2 linked regions of the Haloactinomyces albus genome follow. The protein of the gene in region 1 interacts with the protein of each later gene in a pairwise test. Links are inferred from orthologs where the notes say so. Each region holds a gene or a part of one and is shown on either strand. Other genes may lie near its edges.

Region 1 (11,225 bases):
ATCGCCGCGTACTCGCCGCCGATGCCCGCACCGGTGAAGAATCGGGCCAGGTAGAAATACCAGGGGGAGAAGGCGAACGCGGTGGCCACGGTGGCCACGAGGTAGACGAGCAGGGTGAGCATGAACAGCTTCTTGCGGCCGAACATGTCGGTGAGCTGGCCGAAGAACAGCGCTCCGAGGCAGGCACCCAGCACGTAGATGGCCGCGGCGATACCGATCTGACCAGAAGTGAGGTTGATGCCGCTGCCGGGCTCGGTCAGTCGTGCGGCGACCGAGCCGACCATGGTGACCTCGAGGCCGTCGAGGATCCACACGGTGCCCAGGCCGACCACGACACGCCAGTGGAACCGGGACCACGGTAGCCGGTCCATGCGTGCGGGTACGCGGGTTTCGATCGTTCCGGTCTGGATCGCCATCGTTTCGGAGGTACCCGCGATCGCGGCTGTATAATCCGGACAAACCGAGTAATCTGGCCGGTATGTGGAGCTGCCGACTGCTCGGCCACAAGTACCGCTTCCGCGCCGAGGGCCCCGAGATGCTGTGGGCGTGTGAACGCAGCTGCGGCGCCGGAGGGTCCAAAAGCTACGCCACCGCCGCCGACGCGACTCGCTATGCCCGTGCGTTCGACCGGCAGGACAGTGACGACCTCGGCAGGCGTGCCCCGTTGATCGGCCTGCTGCCGCTGCGCATGTGGCGCGCGCTGCGCCGATCCGGGCGATGATGCCGAAAGGCCGGGCCATGCTGCGATGCCCGGCCGTACTGAAAGCACTCGACTGAAAGCACTCGCCGGGGCGGTTCGCGCCGTTCAGTGGTTCTTCGGAGGTATCCGACCGTCCTCGGACGGCCGAGGAGATTGTCCGGTGTGGAACTTCCGGGTGGGTTCCTCGGAGTTCGGTTCCCGGGCGAGGAATTCGCGGGGTGTCCGTGCGGTGCCGGACTGCTTGCCGCGCAGCACATCGACGCGATCGGAGCCGGGGCGCGACATGACCCAACTCGACCCCTGCAGCGATTTCGCGCTGTGCTTCAGCGGGGCGAGCAGGTGGGAGATCTGCTCGTAGGAAGACGCGCTGCCTTGCGTGCACACCAGTGTGGCCAGGGACAGGCTGACTGCGCTGTCGCCGGCATGGCGTTGTGGATCGAGCAGCATCTCCGAGAGCGTGACCAGATCGTCGAGGTCGGCGACCAGCAGGAAGTCGTCGCCGCCGACGTGTCCGACCTGTACGGACTTGATGGACGTGGCGGCGTCGGTGAGACTGCGCCCCACGGAGCGGATGAGATCGTCTCCGGCGGAGAACCCGACCGAATCGTTGACACTCTTGAATTCGTCGATATCCAGCCAGCTCACTGCGAAGACCTCACCGGCATCGATCCTGCGGGCAACGTCCCTTTCGATCGCCTCGCTTCCGGGGAGCCGGGTCAACGGGTTGAGGGAAGCGGCTTCCTGAATCTTCAATTCGGTCATGCCGCGAATCAGATGACCGGCGCGCACCGTGCCCAGGCACCGGCCGGACTCGTCGACGACGATGGCATCGTCATACATCCGGTACTGGTCGGATCCGGTAACGAGTCCGAGGGCCTCCATCGCCGTGGTCGCCGTGGTCACCACGCGGGGTTCGTCGGCCAGGCGGGCGGCCGGACGCTGGGCATGCAGCGCATGCCCATAAGGACCGGTTACCGCGAGCAGGAAGCGGTTGCGATCGACCGACCACTGCGGCCTGTTGTGGTCGTCGACGAGCACAACACCGTTGATTTCGGGATGGTCGGCGAGCACACCGCGCACCCTGTCGGCGGTCGCATCGGCAGGCAGCATCGTGGCGGGAGAGAGGAATTCGGTGACGCGAGGCCCCGCTGCCGTGGTGCTAAGCGTCCGACCATGGGGGTCGGTGACCTCGGCCGCCACGTCGGGAACGCTGAATGTGGTCGGCGGTCGCCGGGCGGGTGGAGCGAGCAGGTTGCCCTGTACCAATGGGGCACCGTGGCGGCGTAGCGCCTGCAGCTGTGGCTCGCTCTCCACGCCTTCGGCGACGAGCCGGGCCCCGATGGCGTCACAGAGCTGCTTGACCGATTCGAGTACCGCTGTGCGGCCTGCGGATTCCGGTAGGCCCGATACCACCTCCGGGTCGAGCTTGACCATGTCCGGTTCGAGGTCGGCGAGCAGGGTCAGGGCAACATCGCCGTGACCGACCCCGTCCAGCGCGATGTGGTATCCGCGGGAGCGCAGCTGTTGCACACCCGTCAGCAGGAGGGCGGGATCGAGGCGAGTGAAGGGTGGCCCGATTTCGAGGGTGACCTCATGTGGATGGCGTCCCACGGTGTCGAGCTTGTCGTGCAGCTTGTCCAGGAGTCCGAGATTGTGGGTGACGGTGCCGCCGAAGAGGTTCAGATGCAGGGGGAGCAGTGTGTCGTGCTCGACGGCCGACATGACCGCCGAGACCGCCAGATCGACGTCGAGCTCGGCCAGCTGCCGCGCGCGTGCTGCTTCCCGGAAGAGGTCCCATACGTCACCATCGGTCGGCCGGGCGAGGGCCTCGACCGCCACAATCGCGCCGGTTCTGACATTGATCACCGGCTGGAATGCGAAGCGTACTCCGTTCGCAGGGCCGAGTACGAGATCGATGTCACCCGCACTCATGATGTTCCATCGAGCATGTCCACGATTCGTTCACCGACATCCGGAGTTCCACTCTTCAGGGAGGATGCGCCGTCTCCTCGACAACGTAGCGCGGTTCCACAGAAGCGAGCAGCCATCATACCCCTCGATTGTGTCGATAAACACAGCGGAATGGTCATGTCTTGTTACTGCGGGTGGCAGAGGAGGTTCGTGGCACGCGTCCGATGATCGTTCGACGGTGGTTCGGTGACCATCCATTTCCAAAACACTCCCCGGTCGGAATTGTCGAGACCGTGTCGGTCCTATCGCTGCGGAGTGAGAGCACCCGTCAGCAGATATTGCCGCACGCTCCACGGAGCCGAATGGAAAGCCGCTGCCATCGCAGCAGAGGTGCCCGAAAGATCGATTTCCGGGGCCAGGAATGCCCATCGGTGCTGATCCGGCAGCGCGAAAAACACCTCGAAGAACTCGCGGACTCGGTGCGGCGGCATGGACAACAGTGCCCGAAGCGCACGCAGCCGCAGCCCGTGGCCCGCCCGTGCGCTCGGTGGCCACAGCAAGGACCATGCCGCCTCGGCGGCGGTGGCGGGGTTCCCGCTGCGGCCCCCGCCGAGGCTCCCACCGAGTCCTCCGCCGAGGGCGCCTGCGATCCAGGGCGCCAGCCGGAGCGAGGCCGCGACACTGAATCCCGTCGCGGGATGCACCATCCCGGCTGCTGTTCCGAATGGCACCACTCCGGCCCTCGGTTCGAGCGGGCCGAGGCGGCGCTGCTGCGGGAGGGGATCGTCCACCGGGAACCGCACACGCTCCTCGACCGCTCCGGCCGGGGCGGTGATTCCGGCGGCATCGAGCCGTGTGAGCAGTCTGCGGCGCAGGTGAGCCAGCGGCAGGGCCGGGCGCCGGGCCAGGGAGGTCTCCTCGAGCAGGACCCGTCCCCGCGCCACGGGCACCACGTACAGAAAGGTCGGCGGTTCCCCCTCGGCACCGGGTACCGGCCGCCAGTCCATGAACACGCCGGTTCGGGCCCCGGGTGCCGTCCCACCCCCGAGCATCGCCCCGGCTTCGCTCGCATCGACCACCACGCCGACGGCGGTTTGCTGTGCCGGGACTCGCGCCGGACGCCCACCCGAGAGCACGCGCGCGGCCCCCGAGGCATCCACCACGATTGCCGCGGCGAGGCGCCTGCCGTCCTTCAGGTGCACGGTGGAACCGGAGGGGCCGTGCTCGGCTCGGGTGACCTTGCCGGTCACCTCGGTCACGTCCGCACGCCACAGGTGCTTCCACAGGGCGGTGTTGTCGAGGACCGCGTACGGCCGAGTCCACTCGTGCGGTGTTGTCGTGCCGATCGCCAGCATTCGGTCCGCGACGGTGGCCAGTGCCTCCCGCGCCACACCGGCGGGCAGTTCGTCGCGCCAAGCCGCATAGGTGTGCGGCCACCCGCGGCGAGGTGCCGGATCGACCAGGCTCACCCGCATTCCGGCGTCACTGCAGGACGAGGCGACCGCGCGCCCCGCGGGACCGCCACCCACGACGAGGACATCCACCACTCGATTATCGGATCACGTCCGGCCCGCTCGGCGCTCGGTGACCGCCATCGGCGATAACGTGAACCCATGCAGACAGAGTCCGGACCTCTCCGAACGGGGCGGCGCGGCGCCCGACTCGGATATCCTCAGCCGCCCGGTGATCTCGCAGGCAGTCCCTTCCGCGCCGACCGCGACCGCGTGTCGAGTTCCGCCTTCTTCGCGCGCCTGGGTGGCGTCACCCAAGTGGTCAGCCCCAGCGGGTCGGGTCTGCTGTTGCACAATCGGCTGACCCACAGTCTGAAGGTCGCACAGGTGGCCAGGGCACTCGCCGAAAGGCTGCTCGCCGAGCCGGTCGAGGCCGAACGCCTCGACCGGCTCGGCGGCTGCGACCTCGATGTCGTGGAAGCGGCCGGACTCGGCCACGACCTCGGGCATCCGCCGTTCGGGCACCTCGGTGAGCGGGTGCTCGACCGGGTGGCCCGGCAGCGGTTCGCACTGCCCGACGGGTTCGAGGGCAACGCGCAGTCGTTCCGGATCGTCAGCAACATCGACGTGCGCGGCGCCGGTGGGGACGGGCTGGACCTGACGGCCGCTGTCCGGGCGGCGTTGCTGAAGTACCCGTGGACCCGGCTGGTGCGTCCACAGCCGCATCCACGCCGACTGCCGGTACCGCCACGGGGAGCGTCCGAGCCGGACGAGGGCCCTGGTACCGGCTCGGCGAAGTTCTCCTGCTACGTCACCGAGCTCGATGACATGCGGGACTGTCGCGCGCCGTTCACCGACCGGGTGGAGGACTGGCAGCAGACCGTCGAGGCATCGATCATGGACACGGCCGATGACATCGCCTACGCCATCCATGATCTGGAGGACTTCCACCGGGTCGGCATCCTGCAGCACACCACCGTTTCCCACGAGCTCACCGAGTGGCTCGAGCACTCCGGTGCACTGGCACGGGTCTCCGATGCCGAACTCGAACGATCCGATGACGCGCCGGGACGCTCGCTGGAAAAGCTGCGGCGTCGCCTGCACGCCAAGGACTCGTGGATCGCCGCCGATGACGCCTTCGTCGACGCGGTGAAAAAGGTCGTCTCGGACCTGGTCACCAAACTGCTGAAGGTTCCCTTCGACCGCTCCAAGCAGGCCGAGCAGGCCGTGGCCGCGTTCTCCGGGGAATGGACCCGTCGGTTGGTGCGGGGAGTCAGGGTCGACGAGAAGCCGAGCACCCGCTCCGGGCACGTCACCTTGGACAGCGAGCAGTGGCACGAGGTGCAGGTCCTGAAGTTCGTGCATCGCCGCTTCGTGCTCCAACGACCGGACCTGGCACTGCATCAGCGCGGGCAGGACCGGCTGTTGAGCAAACTGGTGGAAGCCCTGGACAACTGGCTGATCGACCGCAGTGAGGCCGCTCGGCTCCCGTATCGGCTCCGCGATCTGTTCGACCACGCACAGGACGAGTTGCACCTGCTCCGGCGCGACGATCCGGACACGCTGGTGCTGCCGGGAGAGCGGCTGCCGAGCGGCTCCTCGGCCGAGGAGCACGTCGAGCGCATGGCCCGGGGACGTGCGGTGGTCGACTTCGTCGCGTCGTTGACCGACGATCAGGCCGCGGCACTGTTGGAGTCCTTGTCCGGGCGGACCACGCAACTCTGGGCCGATACCTTCGTGTTGTGAGCCGGGTCAGGCAGTTATCGGGTGGCGGCCGTGCGGTCGAGGTCGACGCGCACCGGCTGGCGGGATGGTTCGACCGCTTCGTGGACGGTCACGGTGGGGCCTCGACGACGCACGTCGAATCACGCCGGGTGCGGGTACGGGCGTGCGACGGAGCAGTGGCCCTCGTGCACGTCGCCTTCGAACCGTTGCCCACCACCGGGGACGAGCATCCGGGGCTGGCGGTGTCCACCCTGGTCGAGCATGCCTGTCGAGCACGCCGTATCGGGGTGGTGCTGGTGCGGCTCGGGGCCCACAGCGTGGGGATTTCCGCCGGGGGCAAGGTCGTGGAGTCCTCGACCGATCGTCATCCGGTGCACGGCAGGAACAAGGCGGGAGGCTGGTCCCAGCAGCGCTTCGCACGCAGGCGTGCGGACCAGGCGCGCCGTTCCCTGCAGGCAGCGGCGGACGCCGTGGCCCATGTCGTGCTGCCCGAGCAGGACACGCTGGACGGCCTGGTGCTCGGAGGTGACCGCAAGGCATTGGCCACCCTCGGCGAGGATTCCAGACTGAGTGCTCTGCTCGCCTCGGCCGAAAGCAGGGTGCTGGACGTGCCGGAGCCCCGGCGTGCGGTCCTGGACGAGGCAGCTCGCCGTGCGATCGCCGTCGAGGTGCAGGTCCACGACCCGTGACCGGGCCGGAGGCCGGCGGTGCGGTGATCCGAGGCACCGCCGTCGGTGGTGTGGCGCAACACGCTTGTGGCCATCGGTACACTCGGCGAGTGGTCCTCATGCGCGCTGCGGTTCTCTTCGTCGATGAGTTCGACGATGCCGCTCGCCGGCTTTCTCCGCCTGCGGGTGCTCATGTGTGCGTGTCCGCTTGACCACTACTTCCGGAGTTTGTGTTGATTTCTGCCAGCGGCCTCGAACTGCGGGCCGGCTCTCGTATCCTGCTCTCCGACGCCACCCTGCGCGTCCAGCCGGGCGACCGCGTGGGATTGGTCGGCCGCAACGGTGCGGGCAAGACGACGACTCTGCGGGTGCTCGCCGGGGAGGGGGAGCCCCACGCGGGTGAGATCGTGCGCCGCGGTGAGATGGGCTACCTTCCGCAGGATCCGCGGGAGGGGAATCTGTCGGTGCCTGCCAAGGATCGTGTGCTGTCCGCGCGAGGACTCGACCAGATCATGCGGGACATGGAAAAGGCCCAGTCCGAGATGGCCGAGCTGGTCGACGAGCGGCAGCGGGACCGAGCGATCACCCGCTACGGCAAACTCGAGGAGCGCTTCGCGACGCGGGGTGGGTACGCGGCCGAAAGCGAGGCCGCCCGGATCTGCGGCAACCTCGGGTTGGAGGACAGCGTGCTGCATCAGCCGCTGCAGACGCTTTCCGGGGGGCAGCGCCGTCGAGTGGAACTGGCCAGGATTCTGTTCGCCGCTTCGGAAGCGGGTCCGGGGGGCACCTCGGCGACGACCCTGTTGCTCGACGAGCCCACCAACCACCTCGACGCCGACTCGATCAACTGGCTGCGCGACTTCCTCAAGGCCCACGACGGTGGGCTGGTGGTCATCAGCCACGACGTCGACCTGCTCGATGCCGTGGTGAACAAGGTCTGGTACCTCGATGCGGTGCGCGGCGAGGCCGACGTCTACAACATGAACTGGAAGCGCTACCAGGAGGCGCGGGCCGACGACGAGAAACGACGTCGCCGCGAGCGGGCCAACGCCGAGAAGAAAGCCGCCACCCTCAAGGAGCAGGCCGACAAACTCGGCGCCAAGGCCACCAAGGCCGTGGCGGCCAAGAACATGGCCAAGCGGGCCGACAAGATGCTCGAGGATCTGGACGAGGAGCAGTCCTCGGAGAAAACCGCCAAGATCCGCTTTCCCGAGCCCGCGTCGTGTGGCCGCACTCCCATGACCGCGAACGGGCTGTCGAAGTCCTACGGTTCGCTGGAGATCTTCAGCGGGGTGGACCTGGCCATCGACCGCGGATCGAGGGTCGTGGTCCTGGGGCTTAATGGTGCGGGCAAGACGACCCTGCTGCGGTTGCTCGGCGGCATGGAAACGCCGGATTCGGGAGAAGTCGTGGCCGGGCACGGCCTGCGGGTCGGCTACTACGCGCAGGAGCACGAGACCCTGGATCACGACGAGAGCGTGTGGGCGAATATTCGCAGGGTGGCTCCGGAGACGCCGGAGCAGCAACTGCGGACCTTGCTGGGGGCGTTCCTGTTCGGCGGAGAGCAGCTGCAGCAGCCTGCGGGCACGCTGTCCGGGGGCGAGAAGACCCGGCTGGCGCTGGCCGGTCTCGTCTCCAGTGCCGCCAACGTGCTGTTGCTCGACGAGCCGACCAACAACCTCGATCCGGCCAGTCGGGAGCAGGTACTCGAAGCCTTGCACAGTTTCACCGGGTCGGTGGTTCTGGTCACGCACGATCCCGGTGCGGTGGAGGCACTGGAACCCGAACGGGTGATCCTGCTTCCGGATGGCAATGAGGATCATTGGTCCGAGGAGTATCTGGAACTGGTACAACTCGCCTGATCGAGTCGCGCTCGCCCGTTGATGATTCCCGGGTGAATGCGCGCCTGCGGGGCGGTTTGGCCCGCCGGGGGAACGTGATCGGCAACTTCGTCCGACACTATCGGGTAATGGTGTTGTCCCGATCATGGGAACACCGGTGCATTTTCATGATCATCAGGAGTATATCTCGACCGTTGCAGGATCTTTTTCCATGATCGCCTGGCGTTTGCGGCTTTCCTGTTCGATCATTGCCTCGACAGGGGTCGCGAGCGGCCCGACCTGTTCGACAGGGAAGGCGGGGACACTGTGGCTGACCTGAAGAAGGGTGCGCGCATTACCGGAAGCGCACGCGACAAGCTTGCCAGTGACCTGAAGAAGAAGTACGAGAAGGGGGCCAGTATTCGTGCCCTCGCGGAGCAGACAGGCCGTTCATACGGTTTTGTTCACCGCGTTCTCAGCGAGTCGGGAGTGCAGTTGCGTGGTCGTGGGGGCGCGACACGCACGAAGAAGAAGTAAATACGGCGATGAGGAGTGCGTGCCCGGCACCATGGATGCCCGTGGACGGCGTGGCACCCATGGTGCCGCCGGGTACACGGCCGTGCTGCCGTCCTGGGTTCACGGGCGGTGCCGAGCCGAGCGGGGGAATTCGTCCATGATCGATCGGTAAGGTGGTACTCACCTGACCGGCCATTGATGAATCGCAACGGAGGACCGCTTGGCGGACTCGGCAGTGGATGTCGACCTGTTGGACCGTGGTGGCGTGCGGCTCACGGTTCACGGATCGCGGGCCACCATCTCGCTCGATCGACCGGATAAACTCAACGCACAGACGCCGCACATGTGGCAGGCGTTGCACGAGATCGGCCAGAACCTCGATTCCGAGGTTCGCGTCGTCGTGGTTCGCGCCGAAGGAAGATCATTTTCTGCGGGGCTCGACCGTCGACTCTTCGGATCCGAAGATGTCGAAGGAGCTCCCGGATTGATCTCACTCGGACAACGGCCGACGGAACAGGCCGATGCCGAGATCGCCCTGTTCCAGCAGGGGTTCAGCTGGCTGCGTGAACCTGACCGGGTGACCATTGCCGCCGTACAGGGACACGCGATCGGTGCCGGTTTCCAGCTCGCGCTGGCCTGCGATCTTCGAGTCCTGGCCGAGGACGCGAAGCTGTGCATGGCCGAGACCGGGTTGGGGCTCGTCCCCGACCTCGGCGGTACTTTGCCGCTGGTCCAGACGGTGGGGTATGCCAAGGCCGTCGAAATCTGCCTGACCGGCCGGGAGGTCCCGGCAGCCGAGGCGGCGGAAAACGGACTGGCCAACTCGGTGGTACCCGTCGATGACCTGGCCACGTCGACCGATCGGCTCGCGGAGGCCGTGGCGCAGGCACCGGCGGGGGCAGCTCGTGAGACGTTGTCCCTGCTGTCGCAGGCCAACGAAGCCGTGGACCCCGAGCAGCAGCTTGCTGCCGAGCGCGCCGCGCAGCTGCGCAGGATCTCCGATATGACCGAGCAGCTCGGATACGGCTGAGAATCGCTCGGCGCCGGTGGGCAGCCCACCTCCTCGAGCAGGATCCAGCGCCGTAGGCGGTGGAATGCCGGGTAGGTGGCTGCCGGGACTCGGACCGCATGGCTTGCTGCGGAAATGGCGCTTCGCACACGAAAAAACGCGACCGGTAGTCTTCCGAGGGCGAGATCCTCGCCACCGCTGCGAGGGGAATCGGACGCTGAGGCCACCGGTCATCTTTTCGGCCGAGGGCCGATGGCATCATGATCTTGAAAACTCGTGTGCGTAGCACCATCCCGTGGGGCCAAGGAAGAGATGCCGAATCCGCTGTCGCAAGACGAGTCCGGACCACTCGAGCCCGATGCGGACGTGTTCGCGCGGCTCGCCGACGTGCCGCTGGAGATCATCGACAAGCTCATCGAGACCACCGAATCCGCCTATACCGACCTCAACAGGGTTCGCGGGAATCCGTACTGGGGTGATCTCGTCCTGCAGCAGAGTGCTGTGCTCCGGGCGTTGAACGAGGCCAGGGAAGGACTTGACGGTTTCCGGGCGGAAGCGGTGGGTGCGCGCAACACCGAACTGGGGATCACGGTGGCCACGGCCGTCATCGACGGTGAGCGGCACTATGCCGACCGCAACGACGAAAAGCCGTCCCTGGTCGACCGGTTGCTGCGTCCGCAACAGCCGGGCCGAGCATGCCATCTCTACCTCTGGGATCGGCCCTACGAGGACGAACAGCTCCCCGGCCCGTACCAGCAGGTCCGTGTGGTCACGGCAGCCGAGGAGGAGCTGGGGGTGTTGAACTTCACCGAGGAGACCGAAGAAGGGGAGCTGCTGTCCTGGCATACGTGCAATCCCCGTCCACGAGACGGTGCGCCGGTTCTGCGGTTCGACGCCGGGAGTCCGCTCGCGTTCCCACGTGATGCGGTGCTGCCCTTGGCGGAGGTGCGTACGGCACTGATCGAGTTCACGCGAACCGGTCTGCGCCCGGAATCCGTGCAGTGGCAGCAAGCTCGCTGGGGCGAGTAACCGTTCCGTTGCGCTTCCGAGCTTCAGATGCCGAGTGCGGCTCACCAGGCATCGATGGCGGCGGGGTGACCGGGCCGGTCGACGCGCACGACGTAGTCGGCAACTCGCTCGGGCCGCACCTCGGCGGTGTAGCGGTCGAAGGCGGGCAGCCGCCACCGCTGCGAATCCGATGCCCGGCGTTGAAGAGCCGCCGGCGGAAGCCACAGGTGCACGGTCAGCTCGAACGGCAGTTCGCCGCCGAGCAACAGGGGGCCGTCGACGATCACGACCCCCCGCTGCGGTAGCGGCACCCGCTCCAGCCGGGGCGACCGGCCGGTGTCCGGATCCCGCAGTGCGGGCAGGACGTGCCCGCTGCCGCCCGCAGCGAGCGGATCCAGCACCTCCCGGCGCAAACCG
Region 2 (12,612 bases), 2.3 Mb from region 1 along the record:
GTGACCGGCGTGCGCGTGGTGAAGGGCTTCGGGCAGGAGTCCCGGGAAGTCGAACAGTTGCGCTCGAGAGCTCGCCGGCTGTTCGCCGACCGGCTGCGTGCCGCGCGGATGACCGCGCTGCCCGCGGCGAGTCTCGCGGCGCTGCCCGCCGCCGGACAGGTCGGTGTCCTCGGTCTGGGCGGGTGGCTGGCCCTGCAGGGCCGGGTCAGTCTCGGCACGTTCGTGGCGTTCTCCGGATACGTGGCCATGCTCGCCGGACCTGCGCGGATGCTGTCGAGTCTGGTGATCCAGTCGCAGCTCGCGCGGGCGGGGGTGGAGCGCATCCACGATCTGATCGACTCCCAGCCCGAGGTGGTCGATGCGCCGGACGCGGTGGCTCTGCCGGACGGGCCGCTGCGTGTCGAACTCGACGATGTTCATTTCGGTTACACCCGCGACCAGCCCGTGCTGCGCGGAACCTCGCTGCAGGTCCGACCGGGTGAGACGGTCGCCCTGGTCGGTCCCGCGGGCTCGGGGAAATCGACCGTGTCGCTGCTGCTGCCCCGCTTCTACGACGTGCACGGGGGCAGTATCCGGATCGGGGCCGACGGCGGTGCCGATGATGGCGATGCGACCGCCGACGATACGGCCGATAGCGATACGGCCGATAGCGATACGGCCGATAGCGATACGGCCGGTGGCAATACGACCGCCGGCGATACAGCCGAGGTCGGCCGGGAGTCTCCCGCGCACGATATCCGCCGAGTGCGCATGGATTCGCTGCGTTCCTGCGTGGGTGTCGTGTTCGAGGAGGCTTTCCTGTTCTCCGACACCATCCGCGGCAACATCGCCTACGGCCGTCCGGAGGCCCCCGACGAGGAGATCGTGGCCGCGGCCAGCGCCGCCGAGGCCCACGACTTCGTCACCGCGCTGCCGGACGGCTACGACACACTCGTCGGCGAGCGGGGCCTCACCCTGTCCGGTGGCCAGCGGCAACGCATCGCGCTGGCACGGGCGCTGCTGTCCGACCCACGGATCCTCGTGCTCGACGATGCGACCTCGGCGGTCGATCCCACCACCGAGGCGGCCATCCACGACACGCTGAGTTCGGTGACCGCCCAACGCACGACCCTGCTCGTGGCCCATCGCCGTTCGACGCTGGCCCTGGCCGACCGCATCGCGGTGCTCGACGAGGGACGCGTCCTCGACATCGGCACGCGGGAACAGCTCGAACAGCGGTGCACGCTGTTCCGGGAGCTGCTGAGCGGACCGGGTGCGACGATCGATGCTCCCCGTTCCCGGCACACCGCGGTGTCGACCGGCACCACGCCCGAGCTGTGGCCGGAGGGTTCGGAGGAGGAAACAACACCTCCGGACCCGACCACGACGCCCCCGACCTCGGCGACACAGATCTCCACGACGCAGACCTCAGCGGCCCAGACCGCCGCGGCACCGCGCGGCATGCGTCCCGCCGGTGGCGGCTCGGCCGGGGCGGGCGCGGTTCCGCCGAGCCACGAACTGCTGGAGGGAATCCGCAAGCTCCCAGCCGCCACCGCCACACCGAACCTGGGCGCCGAGAATCCGACCGCCCCGGACCCCGAATTCCGGTTGCGCAGGCTGTTCCGGCCGATCCGCTGGGGGCTGGCACTGACGATCCTGCTGGTCGCCGGAGACGCCCTGTCCTCGGTCGCCCTGCCGTCCCTGGTGCGCTGGGGTGTGGACGGCGGCGTCAGCTCGGGCAACACCACGGTGCTGTGGACGGTGACCGCCGTCGGTGCTCTGGTGGTCGCCCTCGGCTGGCTGGCAGTGCGCTGGCAGACGACCGTGACCGCCCGTACCGGCGAAAGTCTGCTGTACCTGCTGCGCCTGCGCAGCTTCGCGCACCTGCAACGGCTCGGGCTCGACTACTACGAGCGGGAACTCGCCGGCCGCATCATGACCCGGATGACCACCGACGTCGATGCGCTGTCGTCGTTTCTGCAAACCGGCCTGGCCACGGCAGTCGTCAGCGCGTTGACCATCCTCGGTATCACCGTGGCACTGCTGGTCACCGATCTTTCGCTGGCACTGGTGGCCCTGGCCGTACTGCCACCGCTGTTGGCGGCCACCGTCGTGTTCCGCAGGGTCTCGGCCACCGCCTACACCGAGGCACGGGAACGTGTGAGCACCGTCAACGCCGATATGCAGGAAAACGTCTCCGGTCTGCGAATCGCGCAGGCGCATCGCCGCGAACGCCACTCCGCGCGAGTATTCGCCCAGCGCAGCGACGCCTACCGGCGCTCGCGACTGCGCGCGCAGCGCTACATCGCGACCTACTTCCCGTTCGTGACGCTGCTGTCGGAGGTGGCGCAGGCCGCCGTACTCGGCGTCGGTGCCTACCGGGTCGCCTCCGGTGACCTGACCGCCGGTGTCCTCGTCGCCTTTCTGCTCTATCTCGGTCTGTTCTTCACACCCGTACAACAGCTGTCCGGGGTGTTCGACGCCTACCAGCAGGCGAAGGTGGGCCTGCGGCGCATCGGCGGCCTGCTGCGCACCTCGACCTCGGTGCCCGAACCCCGCGATGCGGTCGCGGTGCCCGAGCGGCTCAGCGGAGAGGTCGAACTGCGGTCGGTGTCGTTCCACTACCCCGGCACCGAACGGCCCGCGCTGAGCGATATCGACCTGCGGGTGCGGCCGGGCGAGACGGTGGCGCTGGTGGGTGCGACGGGCGCGGGCAAATCCACCCTGGTCAAACTCCTCGCGCGGTTCTACGACGCCACACAGGGGGCGGTGCTGGTCGACGGGGTGGATGTGCGCGATTACGAGCTCTCCGCCTACCACCGTCATCTGGCGGTGGTTCCGCAGGAAGGCCATCTCTTCGCCCGCGACATCGCAGCCAACATCGCCTACGGGCGTCCCGACGCCACCCCGGCCGAGGTCGAGGGCGCCGCACGCCGTGTCGGGGCGCTGCCGGGGATCTCGATGCTGCCGCACGGGTTCCGGCAGCAGGCGGGTGAGCGCGGCAACGGCCTGTCCGCGGGCCAGCGGCAACTTGTCGCACTGGCCCGTGCCGAGCTCGTCGATCCCGGACTGCTGCTGCTCGACGAGGCCACGGCCGCGCTGGACCCGGCGACGGAGTCGATGGTGGTGGCCGCCGGTGACCGGCTCTCGGCACATCGGACGACCTTCGTGGTGGCCCACCGGCTGGCCACCGCCTCCCGTGCCGACCGGATCGTCGTCCTGGACGCGGGGCGAATCGTGGAGCAAGGCACCCACTCCGAGTTGCTGGCCTCCGGAGGTCATTACGAACGCCTGTGGTCGGCGGGCGACATGGCATCCCGGGAGAGTCGGGAGCCGGCGAGTGAGGCGGTGAGTGCGGCGCAGTAACCCCGCAATCCCGCACATTTATCCCACTCATCGGACGGAAAACGACCACGATGCGGGAGAAGAACGAATCAGCGGAAGATCACAGTCGTTGCCGCAGCGCCATGGCCGAAGGAACTTCCGCAGGCTTTCGCAGCTGAACAGCGCAAACATGATACCTGACTCCGCATTCGGCCGCAGCAACCGAATGGGTGCAATGCCGGGATCAGCCGGGCTCCTGGATCGGTTTTGTGACCTACCTCTTCCGTCCGGCAGTCGCACTAGCTGCCAACTGCCTGAGGTGAACCGTTAGCCTGGTAGCCGAGTGTTTGTAAACCACGAGCAGATGGATCGAGGCGAACGCCAGCCGTGTCCAGCAGCAGCCCTGCGTCACAGTTCGGCCCCAATGAGTGGTTGATCGAGGAAATGTACGACCAGTTCCTCAACGACCCCTCCTCGGTAGACTCGGCGTGGCACGAATTCTTCGCCGACTACAAGCCGGGCCAGGCAGCCACCGAAACCTCCGCTACCGCGGCCTCGAGCGCTGCCACAGCTCCGACCACCGCAACCACCGCCTCCCGTACCGCCGAGAGCAACGGTCAGGTCCGTTCGGGCAACACCGGCGCAGGGACCACGAGCACCCCGACCACCCCGGCGAGTGCCGGGTCGGCCGACAAGCAGAAGCAGGCCGAACCACCGCAGACTTCCAAGCCCTCCCCCCAGGAAGCCGCCAAGGCCACCCCTGTCAAAGAAGAGAAGGCGGGTGAGGAGAGCAAGACATTGCGCGGCCCGGCCGCAGCGATCGCCAAGAACATGGAGCAGTCGCTGACGGTGCCGACCGCGACCAGCGTGCGCGCCGTCCCGGCGAAGCTGCTGTTCGACAACCGCATCGTCATCAACAATCACCTGAAGCGGCACAAGGGCGGCAAGATCTCCTTCACGCACCTGATCGGCTACGCGCTGATCCAGGCGCTACGGGACTTTCCGAACATGAACCGCCACTACGGTGAGGATGCCAAGGGCAAGCCCGCCGTGGTCACTCCGGAGCACGTCAACCTCGGCCTGGCCATCGACATGCCGGGCAAGGACGGCTCCCGCAATCTCGTCGTGGCCTCCATCAAGGGCTGCGAGGAGATGACCTTCCAGCAGTTCTGGCACGCCTACGAGGACATCATCCGCAAGGCGCGGAACAACAAGCTGACCGCGGAGGACTTCGCCGGGACGACGATCTCGCTGACCAATCCCGGCCCCGCCGGGACGAATCACTCGGTGCCCCGGCTCACCGCGGGCCAGAGCGCGATCATCGGCGTCGGCGCGATGGACTACCCCGCCGAGTTCCAGGGCGCCAGCGAGAAGACGCTCATCGACATGGGGATCAGCAAGATCGTCACGCTGACCTCCACCTACGACCACCGGGTCATCCAGGGCGCGGAATCCGGCGAGTTCCTGCGCAAGGTGCACGAACTGCTGCTCGGCGAGCACAAGTTCTACGACGACATCTTCGCCTCGCTGCGCATCCCGTACGAGCCGGTGCGCTGGAGCCAGGACATCCCCGAAGGCGCGGTGGACAAGACCGCGCGGGTGCTGGAGCTCATCGACGCCTACCGCACCCGCGGCCACCTGATGGCCGACATCGACCCGCTCAACTACCGGCAGCGGCGCCACGAGGACCTCGACGTCCTGTCGCACAGCCTCACGCTGTGGGATCTGGACCGGGAGTTTCCCGTCGGCGGCTTCGCCGGCCAGGAGCGCATGAAGCTGCGCGACGTGCTCGGGGTGCTGCGCGACTCCTACTGCCGCACGGTCGGCGTCGAGTACATGCACATCCTCGAGCCCGACGAGCGGGAGTGGCTGCAGAAGCGGGTCGAGAAACCACACGCCAAGCCGGAACCGTCCGAGCAGAAGTACATCCTGTCCAAGCTCAACGCCGCCGAGGCCTTCGAGACGTTCCTGCAGACGAAGTACGTCGGGCAGAAGCGGTTCTCGCTGGAAGGCGCGGAGACGGTGGTCGCGCTGCTGGACGCGGTGCTGGACTCCTCGGCCGAGGCCGAGCTCGACGAGGTCGTCATCGGCATGCCCCACCGGGGCAGGCTCAACGTGCTGGCCAATATCGTCGACAAGCCGATCTCGCAGATCTTCCGCGAGTTCGAGGGCAACCTCGATCCCGGGCAGGCGCACGGCTCCGGCGACGTCAAGTACCACCTGGGTGCCGAGGGCAAGTACTTCCGGATGTTCGGTGACGGCGAGACCAAGGTGTCGCTGACCTCCAACCCCTCGCATCTGGAGGCGGTGGACCCCGTCCTGGAGGGCATCGTCCGCGCCAAGCAGGACATCCTGGACAAGGGCCAGGAGGGCTTCACCGTCCTGCCGGTGCTGCTGCACGGCGATGCCGCCTTCGCCGGGCAGGGCGTGGTGGCCGAGACGCTGAACATGTCGCAGCTGCGCGGCTACCGCACCGGCGGCACCGTGCACGTGATCGTGAACAACCAGGTCGGCTACACCACCGGCCCGGAGCACGGACGTTCCAGCAAGTACTCCACCGACGTGGCGAAGATGACCGGCTCACCGGTGTTCCACGTCAACGGCGACGACCCCGAGGCCTGCGTGTGGGTGGCCAAACTGGCGGTGGAATACCGGCGGGTGTTCAACAAGGACGTCGTCATCGACATGGTGTGCTACCGGCGTCGCGGCCACAACGAGGGCGACGATCCGTCGATGACCCAGCCCGCCATGTACGACGCGATCGACAAGATGCGCAGCGTGCGCAAGACCTACACCGAGTCGCTGATCGGCCGCGGTGACATTTCCGTCGAGGAAGCCGAGAGCGCGCTCAAGGACTACGCCAACCAGCTCGAGCACGTGTTCAACGAGGTTCGGGAGCTGGAGAAGCACCCGCCCGAACCGAGCCCCTCGGTGGAGTCCGAGCAGCAGATCCCGGCCAAGCTGGAAACCAAGATCTCCGAGGAGATGGTCCAGCACATCGCCGACGCGCACGTCAACCTGCCGGAGGGTTTCACCCCCCACTCGCGGGTCAAGCCCGTGCTGGAACGGCGCGCCAAGATGGGCCGGGAAGGCGGCATCGACTGGGCCTTCGGTGAGCTGCTGGCACTCGGGTCCCTGGCGGTGGCGGGCCACCCGGTCCGGCTGACCGGTCAGGACACCCGGCGCGGCACGTTCGGGCAACGGCACTCGGTGGTCATCGACCGCAAGACCGGCTCCGAGTACACGCCGCTGCAGAACCTCGCCGGGAACCAGGCGAAGTTCCTGCCCTACGACTCGTCGCTGTCCGAGTTCGCCGCAGTGGGCTTCGAGTACGGCTACTCGGTGGCCAGCCCCGATGCACTGGTGCTCTGGGAGGCGCAGTTCGGCGACTTCTTCAACGGCGCGCAGCCGGTCATCGACGAGTTCATCTCCTCGGGTGAGGCCAAGTGGGGGCAGCGCTCGGACGTGGTGCTGCTGCTGCCGCACGGCCACGAGGGCCAGGGGCCGGACCACTCGTCGGCCCGTATCGAGCGGTGGCTGCAACTGTGCGCCGAGGGCTCCATGACGGTGGCGATGCCGTCCACCCCGGCGAACTACTTCCACCTGCTGCGCAGGCACGCCCTGGACGGCATCGACCGGCCGCTGATCGTGTTCACGCCGAAGTCGATGCTGCGCCTGAAGGATGCGACCAGCCCGGTCGAGCACTTCACGTCCGGCAAGTTCTCCTCGGTGATCGACGACCCGTCCCAGCCGGATCCGGAATCGGTGCGCAAGCTGGTGCTGTGTACCGGCAAGCTCTACTACGAGCTGGCCTCCGAGAAGGCCAGGCGGGAGCAGACCGACACCGCCGTGGTGCGGCTGGAGCAGCTCTACCCGCTGCCGCACCGCAAGCTCGGCAGGCTGCTGGATCGCTACCCCAACGCCACCGACATCCGGTGGGTCCAAGAGGAGCCCGCCAACCAGGGTGCCTGGCCGTTCCTGGGGCTGGCGCTGCCCGAGCTGGACGCACGCTTCTCCGGCATCAGGCGGGTGTCCCGCAGGCAGATGGCCGCCCCGGCCACGGGCCTGGCCAAGGTCCACGAGGTCGAGCAGGCCGAGGTCGTGCAGGGCGCCTTCGAGGACTGACGCACCGGTGGGTGCACGGTCCCGACCGTGCACCCACCGCCCGCTCACAACACGTCGAGCCCGTGGGCTCGTGCCGCATCGGCCCGGCGTTGATCCCCGGCCACCACATCATCGATCGCTGCGCACGATCCGAGTACTGTCACAGAGCACTCTCAGCGACCGCGCGCCAGACCTCGGCCGCCAGGTCGGGCATATTCTCCATCTGGATCTGAGCAGCGATTTCCTTGAGCCGGTCACCGGCGCCCTGATCACCGGACCATATCGCGAGGAGGCAACGAAGGACCTTGAAGCGGATCCGATCCCGGTAGGAGAGCAGTTCGACCCCCTTCTCCACCTCGGCGACCACTTCGGCCGCACATTCCAGTTGACCATGGTGGAAGGCGAGCTTGGCTTGCAGGAAGGTGAGCTCCTGCTCCTGGTGAGGTGTTCCCGTGACCTTCAGAAGAGGCTCGACGCTTTCCAAAAAGGACTGAGCCTCCACCAGGCGAAGTGGCCTGGCTTGCATCGACAAGGAAGCAGCGTCCAAGCGCAGGCGAATCCAGAGCATGAGGTCGTCCCGACTGTCTATGGCCTCCAGGGCTTCGAGCACGAAAGCGAAAGCACGGGAATAGTTGCCCTGTCGACTACTCACCATGGCCGCTGTCCGGAAGGTCTCCGCCGCGAGGTCACCCTTGGTGCTCTCCAGCGAGCCACAAACTTCCTCGTTGAGGCGGGCGGCTTCGGCGAGGTCGCCCAGTTCCACCTCGGCGAACACCAGGGCGAGTTTGCTGCGAATGAGATCGGAAGCGGGAAGCTGCAGGGCGTACTGCTCCCTGATGGCGAGCATCTCGCACACCGCACGACGGACCTCTCGCGCGTCGCCCAGTTTACGCGCACACTGGGCCATCCGGATTCGGGCACGAGCCCGGAGGAGGGGACGGTCCAATTCGTCGCTCAGTGCATTCAACTGAATGAGAGCGTCGCGCTCAGCAGCGGAATCATCGAGAACCTCGTGGATACGCACAAGCTGGGCCCATGCGTACCATCGTGTCATCTGGTCCACATCGGTGGCGCCGGCCAGGACGTCGGCCAGCCGGTCAGCAGCTTCGGCGTCCAGCTCGCTCTCCGAGAGTGCAACAACATTGGTGATGGTATCCGTGAGGCTGTCTTGGGGCTGCCCCCCGAAGCTCTCCACCGTGACACCGAGCCGCTCGGCCAGATACGCCGCTGCACGCACCGTCGGCTGGCGGTTGCCGGACTCCAGACGCGACAGGTAAGTGGCGGACATCCCGGGACCTGTCAGCTCAACCTGTGACCTGCCCTGTTGTTTTCTCAGTTGACGGAGACGTCGACCGAATTCTGGCTGCTCGAGCAACTTTTTACCTCTGCGTGTTTACTCCGCTACCCCAAGTCGCTTCCCTACCAATCCCGCAAAGGATGTCCCGAAGATTGACGACCACCTAAGCAGGGCATCATTTCGGAGCGATCCGAGCCGTGACCACTCAGCGCCCCGGGAGACCAAAACGGTGTGAGCGGAGACGCCGAAGGCAACCGGAAGAAGGGTCCGCCGATGACCAGCTTGGCAGTACGCACGATGCTACTCCTCCCGACCCTTGCATAGTAGCCCATAACGGTGCGGGCACAGCATTGGACGGAGCAGCAGCAGCTACCCCAAACGGGGGTAGACATGCCGAAGAAGCAGCGTCCACTTCTGCAACTCCGAAAAAGTTGACAGATTATGACGATTTTGTGAACCAGGCGTGTTCATTGCTGGGCGAGCACCCGGTCGGCGAGGCTCCTGAGGCGCCTCGGCGAGTCTCGGGACAGGGCCACCAAGTCAGGAGAGCGGAGGGAGTGCAGTCGACGAGGAAACCGCGGCCAATCGGCCGGAGCGAGCCGTCCGCACCATCCGCACGGCCGATTGCTTCGCCTCCGGGGGTATCCGTTCGGCGCAGCCATGAGCTCCATCATGTCCCCCAGCCCACGGGCTCCGACCAACCCGGGATGCAACCCTGCGAACCGCCGCGGCGTGTCACCGCCGACGTTGCCCGACGGCGTTCACGATCCCGACTCCTCCGTGGTGATGAGAATTTCACCACACGACCTCCGGCAGATCGCGAGCGCGGTGTCCGCGTCCTCGCCCACGGCGATCACTTGCCCCACTCGATCCCAGCTCGAGTTGAGCGCTCGGACCTCCTCCCCGATGGAGACGCCGACTTCGACGTCCAGCACTCCGTCCAATTCACGTGCGGCATCGGTTCCCTCGATCCCGGTGACAACACCGGGCTCTCCGCTCAAGAACAGGGTGGCTGCAGCCCGCAGCAGGTTCGGCCGCTCCTCGAGATCCGGAAGGTCGCTGCTGGGCCAGGCAACCGTATAGGCCTCGATGTCAAAGCCATATGCCGCCTCTATCAAGTCCCGGATACGGCCGCCCCCGGGACGGCCATGGGACTCGATCACCCGAGGCCCGTCGGCAGCGAGCCGTAATTCGGTGTGGGTGGGACCGTGCATCACACCAACTGCATCGAGGAATTCCAGAGCCGCCGCCTCGATGACCTGCTCGGTATCCGTATCGATCCTTGCGGGAATCACGTGTCCCAACTCGACGAAATTGCTGTTCGTGAGTTTCTCGGTGATGGCCACGATCACGTGCCGCCCTGCGAAGGTAAACGCCTCGACACTGTACTCACGACCGTCGATGTAGGGCTCGACAACAAATCGATCCAGCGGGAAGGACTTCGCCGACCGGTGGGCGGACCCCCTCATCCGGGAAATATTCTCCCAGCTCGCGCCGATTTCCTCCGCATCACCGACCAGCTGCACGCCCAGACTCGCGATGCCGTCGACAGGCTTCACGATCAACGGGTAACCATGCTCCTCCGCGAACACCTCCAGGTCCGCCCGATCCGTCACCTCGGCGGCGGGGACAGCGGCGGATCCCACTCTGCTCAGGTGCTCGCGCATACTCAGCTTGTCCCGCAGCAACCGAGCGCTTCGATGCGAGAGGCCACCCAGGTTCAGCAACTCGTTGATACGCGCCGCCGTCTCCACTCCGGCCTCCCCGGTGGTGACCACGCGTGTGAAACCGTAGCTTTCGTGCGCTGCGGTGACCAACGGTTTGACGACCGACCAGTCGGTGAAGTCGACCAGCAGCGCAGCATCCACCAAGGCGGCGTGCTCCGGTGTGAACTTGTCAGGTTGCTGGAGATACACGACGCCCAGGCCGCGCTCTTTCGCCTTGTGGACGTTCTCGATCCGGCCGCCGATAATCAGGACTCGCTCTACTGACATGCTGTTCCTTATGCTGGGAAGGACAAGTCCGCGCAGGCAGGCACAGGGCCGCTCACGCGGTGGGAGATCCTTCGGCGATCTCACAGGACGCGGAGACGCGTAATTCCTCGGCGAGTCGGCGCATTTCCTCCGCATTGGCACAGTCGAGCACGGCATAGGCCAGTCGGTCCCCGGAACTCTCGGCAGGACGCACGGGCGTACCGGCAGACAGCCGTATGCCGTATCGGGCGACTCCCGAGTGGGACGCCCAGTCCGCGAGGTCGAGCGCGACCAGGGTCCCCGCACACTCCGCACTGAGGAAGAGGCTTCCGGCCGAGCGCGCAGGTTCCGATCCCGGCGGCAGCTCCGGCGTCTCCTGCAGAGCCAGTCGCAAGCAGGCCTCGTAGATATCGACACCGTGGGCACGGGAGACGATCTCCATGAGATGGTCACCGGGCGTACGCACAGCGACCTCCATGATCACGAGTTCCTCGGCAATGGGTGTCCTGAACTCCAGGTGCACGATGCCGGTGGAAACCCCCATGGCTGCCACCACTTTCCGACACAACTCCTCGGACGCCTTGCGCAGCACCGGACGCTCGGTGCCGTAACCGGCCTCGTGAAGAAGCTCGACGAAGAACGGCGCGCCGGTGGTCTCCTTCCGAGTCAGGTTGGTGAACAACACCCTGCCGTTCTCCACCAACGCCTCGACGCTGTACTCGTGCCCCTCGACGTACTCCTCCACCAGCAACGGACCCTCGGAGCCCCTGCGCGCCAAGGCGTCCTGCCACTCTTCGGGGGTGTCAATCCTCTCCACTCCCCGGCTGCCTTGCATCGAGACGGGCTTAACCACCACCGGCAGTCTGGGCAGAGCCCACTCCGTCGCGTTCTGCAGTCGATCGTGCAAGTACCCGGGCTGCGGCAGGTCGGCACGCTCGAACTCACCACGCTGAAGGGCCTTGTTCCGAGAGATGACTGCGGCGTCCAGTCCGGGCCCCGGAACCCCCAGACGGTGCTGAAGGATCGCCGTAGCCAGTACATGCGGCTCGGCAAACCCCAGGACCCCACGAGGCCGCATGCGGTCCGCCAGCACCGTGGCCGGAGCCAGCCATGCTTCGTCCTGTGCCCCCTCCTCCACCGGCTCGAAGTCGGCAATGCACGAGAAGCGCGATGCGAGTGCCCCACACCGATCGGCGGTCTCCACCACTCCCACCCGCAACCCCATCGTTTCGGCGGCGGACAAATAGCCCTCGGCCATGCCTCCCACACCGATCAGTACAACAGTTCGCTCCGTAGCGGTCAGTGGCATGGCGACTCCTGATTCCGTGCTTCCGATTGCCTCCCGAAACTCACCAGCTCGTCTACGCCGACCTCGCGTACCGCGGCTGCGCACAGCAAGGACTCCAATGCCTCCATCCATTGCTCAGCCCAGCCGGGAGAGCGCATCGCAGTGTCCACTTGGAGCAGGAGGTGAATCCCCGCCTCGCTCACGTCCGCACTCAGGTAGCGCGATGCCTGCCACAACGGATCATCGAATGTCCAGGAGGTGCGACGCAGGGACGCCATCCCGCTGAGCTCCTCCTCCGTCACCTCGCGTCGGGGTAACGAGGTGGCTCTCGGCCGGTAGTTGAGCGTGGGGGAGATGTCCAGCCGCACACCCCGTTCCTCTTCGACAGCCCGGTGAATCTCGACGAGTCCGGTGGGGGGGTAAGAACCGAACCGGTGTGCACCCAGCGCGGCTGACGCCGTTCTGTGGACCAGCTCCGTGAAGGGCTCCCGACCGATGTCCACACAACAGGGGACGGGTTGAGAACAGGGCACCACGGCATTGACCAGCTCCGGTCGCGACCGGTTGGCGGTGATCAGCTGCGCATAGCCGGTACTGCTGCCCTCGAAAGCCGAATCGACCGCGATCATGGCTGCCGTGAGCACGGC

Evidence for each region.
Region 2: the proteins of JOF55_RS17945 (region 1) and JOF55_RS06910 interact in binary tests that used the Escherichia coli proteins (3 or more experiments, as listed by UniProt). The link is inferred for Haloactinomyces albus from one-to-one orthologs.

Annotation. Positions count from the first base shown.
Region 1 is NZ_JAVDXW010000001.1:3,745,864-3,757,088, forward strand. Bases 6,145-9,002 are described here. They hold JOF55_RS17945 (ABC-F family ATP-binding cassette domain-containing protein), read left to right. Parts: upstream 6,145-6,688; coding sequence 6,689-8,317; downstream 8,318-9,002. Other genes in these bases: JOF55_RS17940 (acVLRF1 family peptidyl-tRNA hydrolase), read left to right, coding at 6,145-6,476; JOF55_RS17950 (helix-turn-helix domain-containing protein), read left to right, coding at 8,603-8,812. In the rest of the region: JOF55_RS17915 (MFS transporter), read right to left, coding at 1-416; JOF55_RS17920 (hypothetical protein), read left to right, coding at 479-721; JOF55_RS17925 (GGDEF domain-containing protein), read right to left, coding at 806-2,632; JOF55_RS17930 (lycopene cyclase family protein), read right to left, coding at 2,914-4,155; JOF55_RS17935 (deoxyguanosinetriphosphate triphosphohydrolase family protein), read left to right, coding at 4,225-5,808; more of JOF55_RS17940, read left to right, coding at 5,805-6,144; JOF55_RS17955 (enoyl-CoA hydratase/isomerase family protein), read left to right, coding at 9,012-9,821; JOF55_RS17960 (Imm1 family immunity protein), read left to right, coding at 10,113-10,829; JOF55_RS17965 (nucleoside/nucleotide kinase family protein), read right to left, coding at 10,871-11,225. UniProt on the Escherichia coli protein: Genetic data indicate it may be involved in ribosome assembly or function.
Region 2 is NZ_JAVDXW010000001.1:1,469,161-1,481,772, forward strand. Bases 3,384-7,628 are described here. They hold JOF55_RS06910 (multifunctional oxoglutarate decarboxylase/oxoglutarate dehydrogenase thiamine pyrophosphate-binding subunit/dihydrolipoyllysine-residue succinyltransferase subunit), read left to right. Parts: upstream 3,384-3,690; coding sequence 3,691-7,428; downstream 7,429-7,628. Other genes in these bases: JOF55_RS06915 (helix-turn-helix domain-containing protein), read right to left, coding at 7,568-7,628. Outside these bases: JOF55_RS06905 (ABC transporter ATP-binding protein), read left to right, coding at 1-3,345; more of JOF55_RS06915, read right to left, coding at 7,629-8,782; JOF55_RS06920 (ATP-grasp domain-containing protein), read right to left, coding at 9,466-10,698; JOF55_RS06925 (ATP-grasp domain-containing protein), read right to left, coding at 10,751-11,986; JOF55_RS06930 (condensation domain-containing protein), read right to left, coding at 11,977-12,612. UniProt on the Escherichia coli protein: E1 component of the 2-oxoglutarate dehydrogenase (OGDH) complex which catalyzes the decarboxylation of 2-oxoglutarate, the first step in the conversion of 2-oxoglutarate to succinyl-CoA and CO(2).